Regions from separate parts of the Micromonospora sp. WMMD729 genome, predicted to be linked through region 1. Evidence: riboswitches for the same ligand, from Rfam matches in the RefSeq annotation. Region 1 holds a riboswitch; the other holds the start of a gene.
What was found. A riboswitch is a leader RNA that binds a small molecule or an ion and turns the genes downstream of it on or off. The one in region 1 is predicted to bind cobalamin.

Region 1 (5,017 bases):
CAGTTGGGACGCTACGAGGAGGCCCAGGACAGTTGTTCGCAGGCCCTGACGCTGTTCCGGGAGCACGGGCACCCCGACGGCGAAGCGGACACCCTGCACAGCCTCGGTCTGCTCGCCGGCAACACCGGCCAGCAGCACTCGGCGTTGGCCTACTACCGGCAGGCGCTCGCGGTCTACCACGACGTCGGCAACACCCGGGGCGAGGCGGACTGCCTGGAGAGCCTGGGGGAACTGCACGAGAGCCTCGGGCAGCACGGCGACGCCCACGACGCCTGGCAGCGCCTGGTCGTCCTGCTGCGCGTGCAGGGGCGCGAGGCCGAAGCCGTCCAGGTCGAGCAGCGGATCGGCCTGCTGCCGCACTGAGAGCCCGGAAGGGCCACGGTGGTCAGGGAAGCGACCGGGCGATCTCGAGCGCCTCGGCCATGTCGCGGGCACCCTCCAGCCGGTAGGTCACGCCGGCCTGCTCCCAGATCAGGGTCGACGCGGCGAGTCGGGCGGTCTCCCGGCGGATCTGGCCCGACCGGTCGACGTAGGACAGCACGTGCGGACCGTCCACCCAGACGGCGAAGTCGCCCTCGACCTGCGTCCACTCCACTCCCGGCCGGCTGGTCCGCTTGTGAAAGGCCAGGTCGAGGCGACCGTCGAACGCGTCGAGGCGGACGCCGCGACCCTGGTAGAGCAGCGTCGCGACCCGGTAGGCGCCGGTGCCGTCGGGGTCGGCGACCGACACCCGCTCCGGTGGGCCGAGCGCGGCCGGCACCCGGACCGGGAAACGTACCGCCCGGCGCGCCTCGTCGAGCCCCACCATTCGCAGCGACGGCAGGGGTGACGGCTCGTCCTGCGGCGACGACGGCGTGGACGACGTGACGATGCCGACGCCGGCGAAGCGCAGCACCTCGCCGACCGCGTCGGCGACGGCGGCACGCGTCGGCGGCAGCGCCGCGACCAGCAGGGCCGCCAGCGCCGCCGCGGCCAGGGAGCGCCACCGTCGCCATCCGGGTACGCGCCCGACGAGCCGGTCGTGCACCCGTGCGGTGACGTCCGGCGCGGCGGGCGTCTCCAACCACCCGCCCAACTCCCGCAGCTCCGCCTCGAGGTCATCCATGGTGCACCGCCTCGTCGGCGAGCAGGGCCCGCAGCTTCGCCAGTGCCCGTGAGGTACGCGACTTCACCGTGCCCCGGGGCCAGCCCAGCATGACGCCCGTCTCCTGCTCGCCGAGATCGAGGAAGAACCGACAGACGATCACCTCGCGGTCACGTACCGGCAGTTGCCGCAGGGCCGCCACCAACGCGGCCCGACGTTCGCCGGCCAGGACCGCGCCGACGGCGTCATCCTCGGCGATCTCGGGTGGGGGGTTCGCCGCCGCGCGCAGGACCAGGCCGTCGCGGCGCGTGCGGGACCGGTGCAGGTTCCGGGTCTCGTTGGCGACGATCGCGAGCAACCAGGAGCGGAAGGACGACTCGCCCCGGTAGCGGGACAGCTTGCGATAGCCCTTCACGAACGCCTCCTGGACGACGTCCTCGGAGTCCGATCCCGCGCCGAGCAGCACCGCCGTCCGGTACGCGGACGCGGTGTGCCGGGCGACCAGGAGGTCGTACGCCTCCAGGTCGCCGGCTCGGGCGCGGGTGACGAGCACGTCGTCGTCCAGGGGAACCTCCGGTCGGACTCGCACTGATGACACCACCCGCGCGCGTCGGGTTCCGCCCCGCAGGAGTCAGATTTCTCGCACCCGGCGTGCAGCGTATTGCCAGGAATCGGTGCTGAACTGGGAGTGGCGTCGAGGAGAGGGGCAGGGCATGGGCTGGTTCAACCGGCGGTCTCGCGGCGGCGAGGGGACCCCGACGAAGCTGGACCGAGAGGCCACCCGGGACGACCTCGCCGCGCTGGAGGCGTTCGTCGCCAGCCGGCGGGGTGTGGAGTTCTACCTGGAACCGGAGACGACCGCCACCGACACCACCGTGGTCGCGATCGCCCACGACGGGGAGTGGATCCGGCGCCGTACCGGCACGCCCCGCGCGGCGGGCGACATCGCCCGTAAGCACGCGGTGCCGCTGTACGAGGCGGCCCGCACCGGTTACCCGGAGCGGATGCGGGTGTGGAATCGGGCACACCCGGAGCGCCACGCCCGCTGAGACCCGCCCCGCACGGTCCACCGCACCACCCTTGCTCCCGGCGGAGCCGCCGAGCGCCGACGGTGCCCGGCCTGCGCGGTTGCTCCGTGCCGCCGCGCCGGCGATCGCGCAGCCCAGGGCGTGTGTGGCCTCCTTTGCTCTGCTTACCTATAGGCAACGGTTAGACGCCGTCACTGTCGCCTATGGGTAAGCAGAGCAAAGGACGCCGAGCAGGGATCCGGGGCGTCGCGGCGTGCTGCTCCGCGGTCGCGTCGCCCGCCCAGGTGTCGGTGGGTCACGCCCGTGCGGCGGGCCGGGGCGGCGTTGACCGGCAGCGCGGCGGTGTGGCAGCATTCGCGGCCTGACGGCAGTGAAGGAAGTCGGTGCGAATCCGACGCGGTCCCGCCACTGTCACCGGGGAGTGATCCCCCCTCGTGAGTCACGGCCGTGTGTCTGCGGTTGGAAGGCCGGGGGAGAGCGCCGATCCGGAAGCCAGGATACTTCGGCCGTCGGGACGTACCCCAGGGCGTGGACACCCGAGGAGGACCCGATGACGCATGGCGTCTCCATCATCGACGGCCGCTGCCGTCTCACGTATCGCGACCGTGCTGCCGCCGCGATCGGCATCGTCTCCGTTCGCCGCTGAGGTCCGCACCACGCCACCCGTCGCCGCCGGCCCCATGCCGGTGAGCGGTCCGGGTCGCGGTGCCTGCTGAACCCCGCGCCTACCCGCACGTCGTCGCCGAATCGCTGCCGCGAGCGCGCCGATGTTACCGTCCGGAGCCTGCCGTGCGCATTCTGCTGCTCTCCACCGCCGACACCGACCTGCTGGCTGCCCGCGCCAGCGACGCCGACTACCGGCTCGCCAACCCCGCCCGGGTGGCGGCCGACGCGGTACCCGCCCTGCTCGACGGGGTCGATCTCGCCGTCGTACGCCTGCTCGGCGGTCGGCAGGCGTGGCCGGACGGCCTCGCCGCGGTGCTCGCCAGCGGCGTACCCACGGTCGTGCTCGGCGGCGAGGCGGTGCCCGACGCGGAGCTGATGGCGGTCTCCACGGTGCCGTCCGGCGTCGTCGCCCAGGCCCTCGCGTACCTGGTCGAGGGCGGGCCGGACAACCTGGGGGAGCTGGCCCGGTTCCTCTCCGACACGGTCCTGCTCACCGGCGAGGGGTTCGCCGCGCCCACGCCGACCCCGGCGTACGGCGTGCACGGCGAGCACCCCGGCGAACCGGATCGGCCCACCATCGGGATCGTCTTCTACCGGGCGCACGCCCTGGCCGGCAACACCGCCTTCGTCGACGTGTTGGCCGAGGCGGTCCGCGCGGCCGGCGGCAACCCCCTGCCGATCTTCTGCGGCTCGCTGCGCGGGCTGACCACCGGCGCCGGCCCGCTCGGGCTCTTCGCCCGCTGCGACGCGCTGCTGGTCACCGTCCTCGCGGCCGGTGGCGCGGTCGCGGCGGACGCCTCCGGAGGCGGCGACGAGGACGCCTGGGACGTCGGCGCGCTCGCCGCCCTGGACGTGCCGGTCATCCAGGCGCTCTGCCTGACCAGCACCCGCGAGCAGTGGGCGGGCAGCGACGCCGGGCTGTCCCCGTTGGACGCGGCGATGCAGGTGGCCATCCCCGAGTTCGACGGCCGGATCGTCACCGTGCCGTTCTCGTTCAAGCAGGTCGACGCCGACGGCCTCTCGGTGTACGCCGCCGACCCGGAGCGGGCCGCCCGCGTCGCCGGCATCGCGGTCCGCCACGCCCGCCTGCGGTACGTGCCGAACCCCGACAAGCGGATCGCCGTGGTGCTCAGCTCGTACCCCACCAAGCACTCCCGGGTCGGCAACGCCGTCGGGCTGGACACCCCCGCCTCGGCGGTCCGGCTCTTCGCCGCGCTCGCCGAGGCCGGCTACGACCTGGGCCACGCACCGCCGCCCACCGACGGTGACGCGCTCATTCACGCGCTGATCGCCGCCGGCGGGCACGACGTGGAGTGGCTCACGCCGGAGCAGTTGGCCGCCGCCGAGGCCCGGATTCCCGGGGCGACGTACCGGCGGTGGTTCGACCAGGTACCGGCGGAGTTGCGCGAGCGGATGCGGGAGCACTGGGGTGAGCCGCCCGGCGAGCTGTACACCGACGGCGGCGACATCGTGCTCGCCGGCCTGCGCTTCGGCAACGTGGCGCTGCTGATCCAGCCGCCGCGCGGCTTCGGGGAGAACCCGATCGCCATCTACCACGACCCGGACCTGCCACCGAGCCACCACTACCTGGCCGCGTACCGCTGGCTCGCCGCGCCGGTCGCGGACGGCGGCTTCGGCGCGGACGCCGTGGTGCACCTGGGCAAGCACGGCACCCTCGAATGGCTGCCCGGCAAGGGTCTCGGCCTGGCCGCCGACTGCGCGCCCGACGCCGTCCTCGCGGACCTGCCGCTGGTCTACCCGTTCATCGTCAACGACCCCGGTGAGGGCACCCAGGCCAAGCGGCGGGCGCACGCCGTGGTAGTCGACCACCTGGTGCCGCCGATGGCCCGCGCCGAGACCTACGGCGACCTGGCCAAACTGGAGCAGCTGCTGGACGAGTACGCCACCGTGCAGGCGCTCGACCCGGCCAAGGTGCCCACCGTGCGGGCGCAGATCTGGGACCTGGTCCGCGCGGCCGAGCTGCACCACGACCTGCACGCCGAGGCGATGCCCGACCCGGACGACTTCGACGACTTCGTGCTGCACCTCGACGGTTACCTGTGCGAGGTCAAGGACGTGCAGATCCGCGACGGCCTGCACATCCTCGCCGACGCGCCCACCGGTGAGCCCCGGATCAACCTGGTCCTCGCGGTGCTGCGCGCCCCGCAGGTCTGGGGCGGCGCGTACGCCCTGCCCGGCCTGCGGCAGGCCCTCGCCGCCGGGTACGCCCTCGACGAGC
Region 2 (5,017 bases), 740 kb from region 1:
TCCTCGATGGCGATGGCCGCCTCGACGTGTGGCTCTCCGACGACGTAGGCGAACGTCCCGGCGAGCAGGCCGGCCACCAGGCCGGCGAGCAGCCCGCGCAGCAGGACCGTGACGAACGTGGGTGCGGTGCCGGTCAGTGGCACGGGACACCGAGCAGGTGCCGGCCGTCGTGCATCAGCTCGTGCAGGTACGTCCCGCTGCGCGAGACCGCCCCCTGGTCGAAGGCGACGAGGTAGGTCAGCAGGGCGAGCGCGGCGACGGTGGCCAGCACCGTCCACAGCAGACGGGTCGGGACAGCGGGGTGCGCCAGCGGCTGGCTGGACGTGGAACTGGACATGCGTGACGAACCTCCTCGGGGATGACGCGTCCCCATCGCAAGGCTGCGGACGAGCGAGCGTCCTGGCTCGCAACCCCCGGGCTGGGGGCCGCTCACAGTGGCGCGACCGCGCCGGATTCTCACCGGCTTCCCTCGCGTCGCCGCAGATAGTGGGTCGACCGTATCCGGGCCGGATGGGTCGGTCAAGCCGATGGCGGCGGTCGGCGGCAACGCCGGCCGATGGACCGATCGACGACGGCCGTCACCGTTGAGCGCGACACGCCGAGCCCGACATGTGGGGTGTGACAAACGTGCCCGCCCCTATATATGGTGTCGACCGCAGCTGGTTCGGTCGCTCGTCAGGAGTGGCCGAGGCAAGAGGGAACCCGGTGGAAATCCGGGACTGCCCCGCAGCGGTGAGTGGGAACGACCGCCGTCATCGGCACTGGGCCACCGGCCTGGGAAGCGACGGCCAGTAGGTGACCGGGTATGCCCGGGCGCGCCCGCGAGTCCGAAGACCTGCCAGCGCGCCGCGTACCCGAGCCCGGGCGCGCGGTGGTCCGAGGCCGCGTGGGACGGCCGACGCCAGCCGACCCATGCCGTACGGGCGTGGCGTTCGACGGTGTCGGTCTCCTCGTGTCCGAGGGCCCTGGAGGTCCCGAACTCGCGAGGAGCAAGTGGTGACAGTCACCGAGGTGGTCCCGGTCAACGGCGAAGCCCCGCGCTCGGTTCCCGTGCGGGTCCGTACCCGCGACGGCGGTACCGAGGCCGTGGACGTGCACCGGATCGTGCGGACGGTCGAGCGGTGGGCCGACGATCTGCCCGACGTCGACCCGATGCGGGTGGCGACCCGTACGATCAGCGGCCTGTACGACGGCGCGACGACGGCCGAGCTGTCCTGGTTGACCATCCAGACCGCAGCCGAGCTGATCGGCGTGGAGCCGCAGTGCTCGCGCCTCGCCGCCCGGCTGCTCGCCAGTGAGGTGGACCGGGAGGTACGCCGGCAGGACATCGCGTCGTTCAGCGCGGCGATCCGGACCGCTCATGCCCAGGGCCTGATCGGCGACGACACCGCCGCGTTCGTCGCCGCGCACGCCCGGGTGCTCGACGACGCCGTGGACGCCGACGGCGACCGCCGCTTCGAGTACTTCGGCCTGCGCACGGTCTACGACCGGTACCTGCTGCGCCACCCGACGAGCCGCCAGGTGCTGGAGACCCCGCAGTACTGGCTGCTGCGGGTGGCCTGCGGCCTGTCCCGCGCCCCGGACGAGGCAATCGACTTCTACCGGCTGATGTCCAGCCTCGCCTATCTGCCCAGCTCGCCGACGCTGTTCAACTCCGGCACCCGACACACCCAGATGTCCTCGTGCTACCTCGTGGACTCGCCGCGCGACGAGTTGGACTCGATCTACGCGCGCTACGCCCAGGTCGCCAGCCTGTCCAAGTTCGCCGGTGGCATCGGCATCGCGTACTCCCGGGTCCGGTCCCGGGGCGCGCTGATCCGTGGCACGAACGGACAGTCCAACGGCATCGTGCCGTGGCTGCGCACACTGGACGCCAGCGTCGCGGCGGTCAACCAGGGCGGCCGGCGCAAGGGCGCGGCCTGCGTCTACCTGGAGCCGTGGCACCCGGACATCGAGGAGTTCCTCCAGCTACGGGACAACACCGGTGAGGACGCCCGGCGTACCCACAACCTCAACCTGGCCAACTGGATCCCGGACGAGTTCATGCGCCGGGTCGAGGCGGACGAGATGTGGTCCCTGTTCGACCCGAACGAGGTGCCCGAACTGCCGGACCTGTGGGGAGAGCGGTTCGACGCGGCGTACCGGGCCGCCGAGGCGCAGGGCCGCTACGTGCGGCAGGTCCCGGCCCGCGAGCTGTACGGGAAGATGATGCGGACCCTCGCGCAGACTGGCAACGGCTGGATGACCTTCAAGGACGCGTCCAACCGGCTGTGCAACCAGACCGCCGAGCCGGGCAACGTGGTGCACCTCTCCAACCTCTGCACCGAGATCGTCGAGGTGTCCAGCGACGACGAGACCGCCGTCTGCAACCTCGGTTCGGTGAACGTCGCCGCCCACCTGACCGACGACGGCATCGACTGGGAACGGCTGCGTGCCACCGTCCGGACGGCGGTGACGTTCCTCGACCGGGTCATCGACATCAACTACTACCCGACCCCGCAGGCGGCGGCGAGCAATCCCCGCTGGCGGCCGGTCGGGCTCGGGCTGATGGGGCTGCAGGACGTGTTCTTCGCGTTGCGGTTGCCGTTCGACGCGCCGGCCGCCCGGGAGCTGTCCACGCGGATCAGCGAGGAGCTGTACCTGACCGCGCTGGAAACCTCCGCCGACCTGGCCCGCCGGTTCGGCGCGCACCCGGCGTTCGCGCAGACCCGGGCCGCGCGGGGGGACCTGCAACCGGACCTGTGGGGAGTCGAGGGTACGCAGACCGCGCGCTGGGACGCGCTGCGCCAGCAGGTGCGGGAGTACGGGCTGCGCAACTCGCTGCTGGTGGCGGTCGCGCCCACCGCGACGATCGCCTCGATCGCCGGCTGCTACGAGTGCGTCGAGCCGCAGGTGTCCAACCTGTTCAAGCGCGAGACGCTGTCGGGGGAGTTCCTCCAGGTCAATACCGCTCTCGTGCGCGAGTTGAAGGCCCGCGGCCGGTGGACCGAGCAGATCCGTTCGGCAATCAAGCGGGCCGACGGCTCGGTGCAGTCCATCGCGGAGCTGCCGGCCGACGTGCGGGAGCTGTTCCGTACCGCGTGGGAGCTGCCGCAGCGGGCGCTGATCGACCTGGCCGCCGCCCGCGCGCCGTTCATCGACCAGTCCCAGTCGCTGAACCTGTTCCTGGCGTCGCCCACCATCGGCAAGCTCTCCTCGATGTACCTGTACGCCTGGAAGTCCGGGCTGAAGACCACGTACTACCTACGGTCCCGGCCGGCCACCCGGATCCAGCAGGCCACCGTCAGCGCGGTGCCGCCCCTCGCTCCCGTCGCCGTCGACGCCGAGGCGCTGGCCTGCTCGCTGGAGAACCCCGAGTCCTGCGAGGCGTGCCAGTGACCGTCGCCGACACCACCACGACCGACAGCACCACCGACGCGAGGACCACGCACATGCTGCTCGACCCCGGGATGGACCTGACCCTTCGTCCGATGCGCTACCCGCACTTCTTCGACCGGTTCCGGGACGCCATCCGCAACACCTGGACGGTGGAGGAGGTCGACCTGCACGCCGACCTGGCCGACCTGGACCGGCTGTCACCGGCCGAGCGGCACCTGGTCAGCCGCCTCGTCGCGTTCTTCGCCACCGGCGACACGATCGTCGCCAACAACCTGGTGCTCAACCTGTACCAGCACGTCAACAGCCCGGAGGGTCGGCTCTACCTGTCCCGGCAGCTGTTCGAGGAGGCCGTGCACGTCCAGTTCTACCTCAACCTGCTCGACACGTACGTGCCGGACGAGAGCGAGCGGTTCGCGGCCTTCGCCGCCATCGAGAACATCCCCTCGATCCGTCGCAAGGCGGACTTCTGCTTCCGGTGGATCGACTCCCTGCACGACCTGCGGGAGCTGCGTACCCGCGAGGACCGACGGGCCTTCCTGCTCAACCTGATCTGCTTCGCCGCCTGCATCGAGGGGCTGTTCTTCTACGGCGCGTTCGCGTACGTGTACTTCCTGCGCTCGCGGGGTCTGCTGCACGGGCTGGCCTCCGGGACCAACTGGGTGTTCCGCGACGAGTCGATGCACATGGCGTTCGCGTTCGACGTGGTCGACACCGTACGCGCCGAGGAGCCCGACCTGTTCGACGACGACCTGGCCGACCAGGTCCGCCGGATGCTCACCGAGGCGGTCGAGTGCGAGGTCCAGTTCGCCGAGGACCTGGTGGGTCAGGGGGTGCCCGGGCTCACCCTGGCGGACATGCGCCAGTACCTCCAGCACGTCGCCGACCGCCGTCTCGCGCAGCTCGGGATCGCGCCGCACTACGGGTCGGCCAACCCGTTCGCCTTCATGGAGTTGCAGGACGTGCAGGAGCTGTCCAACTTCTTCGAACGGCGGGTGTCCGCGTACCAGGTCGGGGTGACCGGCACGGTCGCCTTCGACGACGACTTCTAGAACCCCCACCCCACCCCCGCCCCGCCCCGTCGATCATGAAGTTGTTGCGCCCCTATCGGCGTGTCGGGGGCATTAACTTCATGATCGACGTCGGCGGCGGACGGGGTGTGGGGATGGGGTGGGGGTGTTCTTGGGGGTGGGGAACGGGGGACGTGGGAGGGGTCAGGCGGGGGTGCAGGTGGGGGTCGTGGTGGGCGGACTGGACGAGGTGATGGAACTGAGGTAGCCGGCGGTGGTCGACGCGCCCGGCGCGAGTTGGCCGTTGTAGCCGGCGTTCGCGACGGTCACCTGACTACCCGACTGGGTGAGGGTGCCGTTCCAGACCTGGGACACCGTCTGGCCGCTGGCGAGCGTCCAGGTGACCCGCCAGCCGTTGAGCGCGGCCGACCCGGAGTTGGTGACCGTCAGCCGTCCCTCGAAGCCGCCCTGCCAGGTGTTCACCACCGTGTTGGTGACCCCGCAGGACGCCCCACCCGGACCGGTCGGCGTCGGCGTGGGAGTGGTCGTGGGCGTCGGAGTGGGCGTGGGCGTCGCGTCCACCGGCGGGGTCGGCGTCGGGGTCGGAGTCGGGGTGGGCGTCGTGCCGTTGG

Region 2: another riboswitch for cobalamin. It lies ahead of ACN263_RS11470 (ribonucleoside-diphosphate reductase subunit alpha); the one in region 1 lies ahead of cobN (cobaltochelatase subunit CobN).

What each region holds. Positions count from the first base shown of each region.
Region 1 covers NZ_CP186059.1:3,252,281-3,257,297, reverse strand. Annotated here, with positions in the region: gene ACN263_RS15080 (ATP-binding protein) at 1-363, shown strand, start outside; gene ACN263_RS15075 (hypothetical protein) at 386-1,105, opposite strand; gene ACN263_RS15070 (RNA polymerase sigma factor) at 1,098-1,673, opposite strand; gene ACN263_RS15065 (hypothetical protein) at 1,798-2,133, shown strand; cobalamin riboswitch at 2,461-2,637, shown strand; gene cobN (cobaltochelatase subunit CobN) at 2,902-5,017, shown strand, end outside.
Region 2 covers NZ_CP186059.1:2,514,839-2,519,855, forward strand. Annotated here, with positions in the region: gene ACN263_RS11460 (CbtA family protein) at 1-143, opposite strand, end outside; gene ACN263_RS11465 (CbtB domain-containing protein) at 134-337, opposite strand; cobalamin riboswitch at 395-468, opposite strand; cobalamin riboswitch at 644-857, shown strand; gene ACN263_RS11470 (ribonucleoside-diphosphate reductase subunit alpha) at 997-3,378, shown strand; gene ACN263_RS11475 (ribonucleotide-diphosphate reductase subunit beta) at 3,432-4,427, shown strand; gene ACN263_RS11480 (family 43 glycosylhydrolase) at 4,590-5,017, opposite strand, start outside.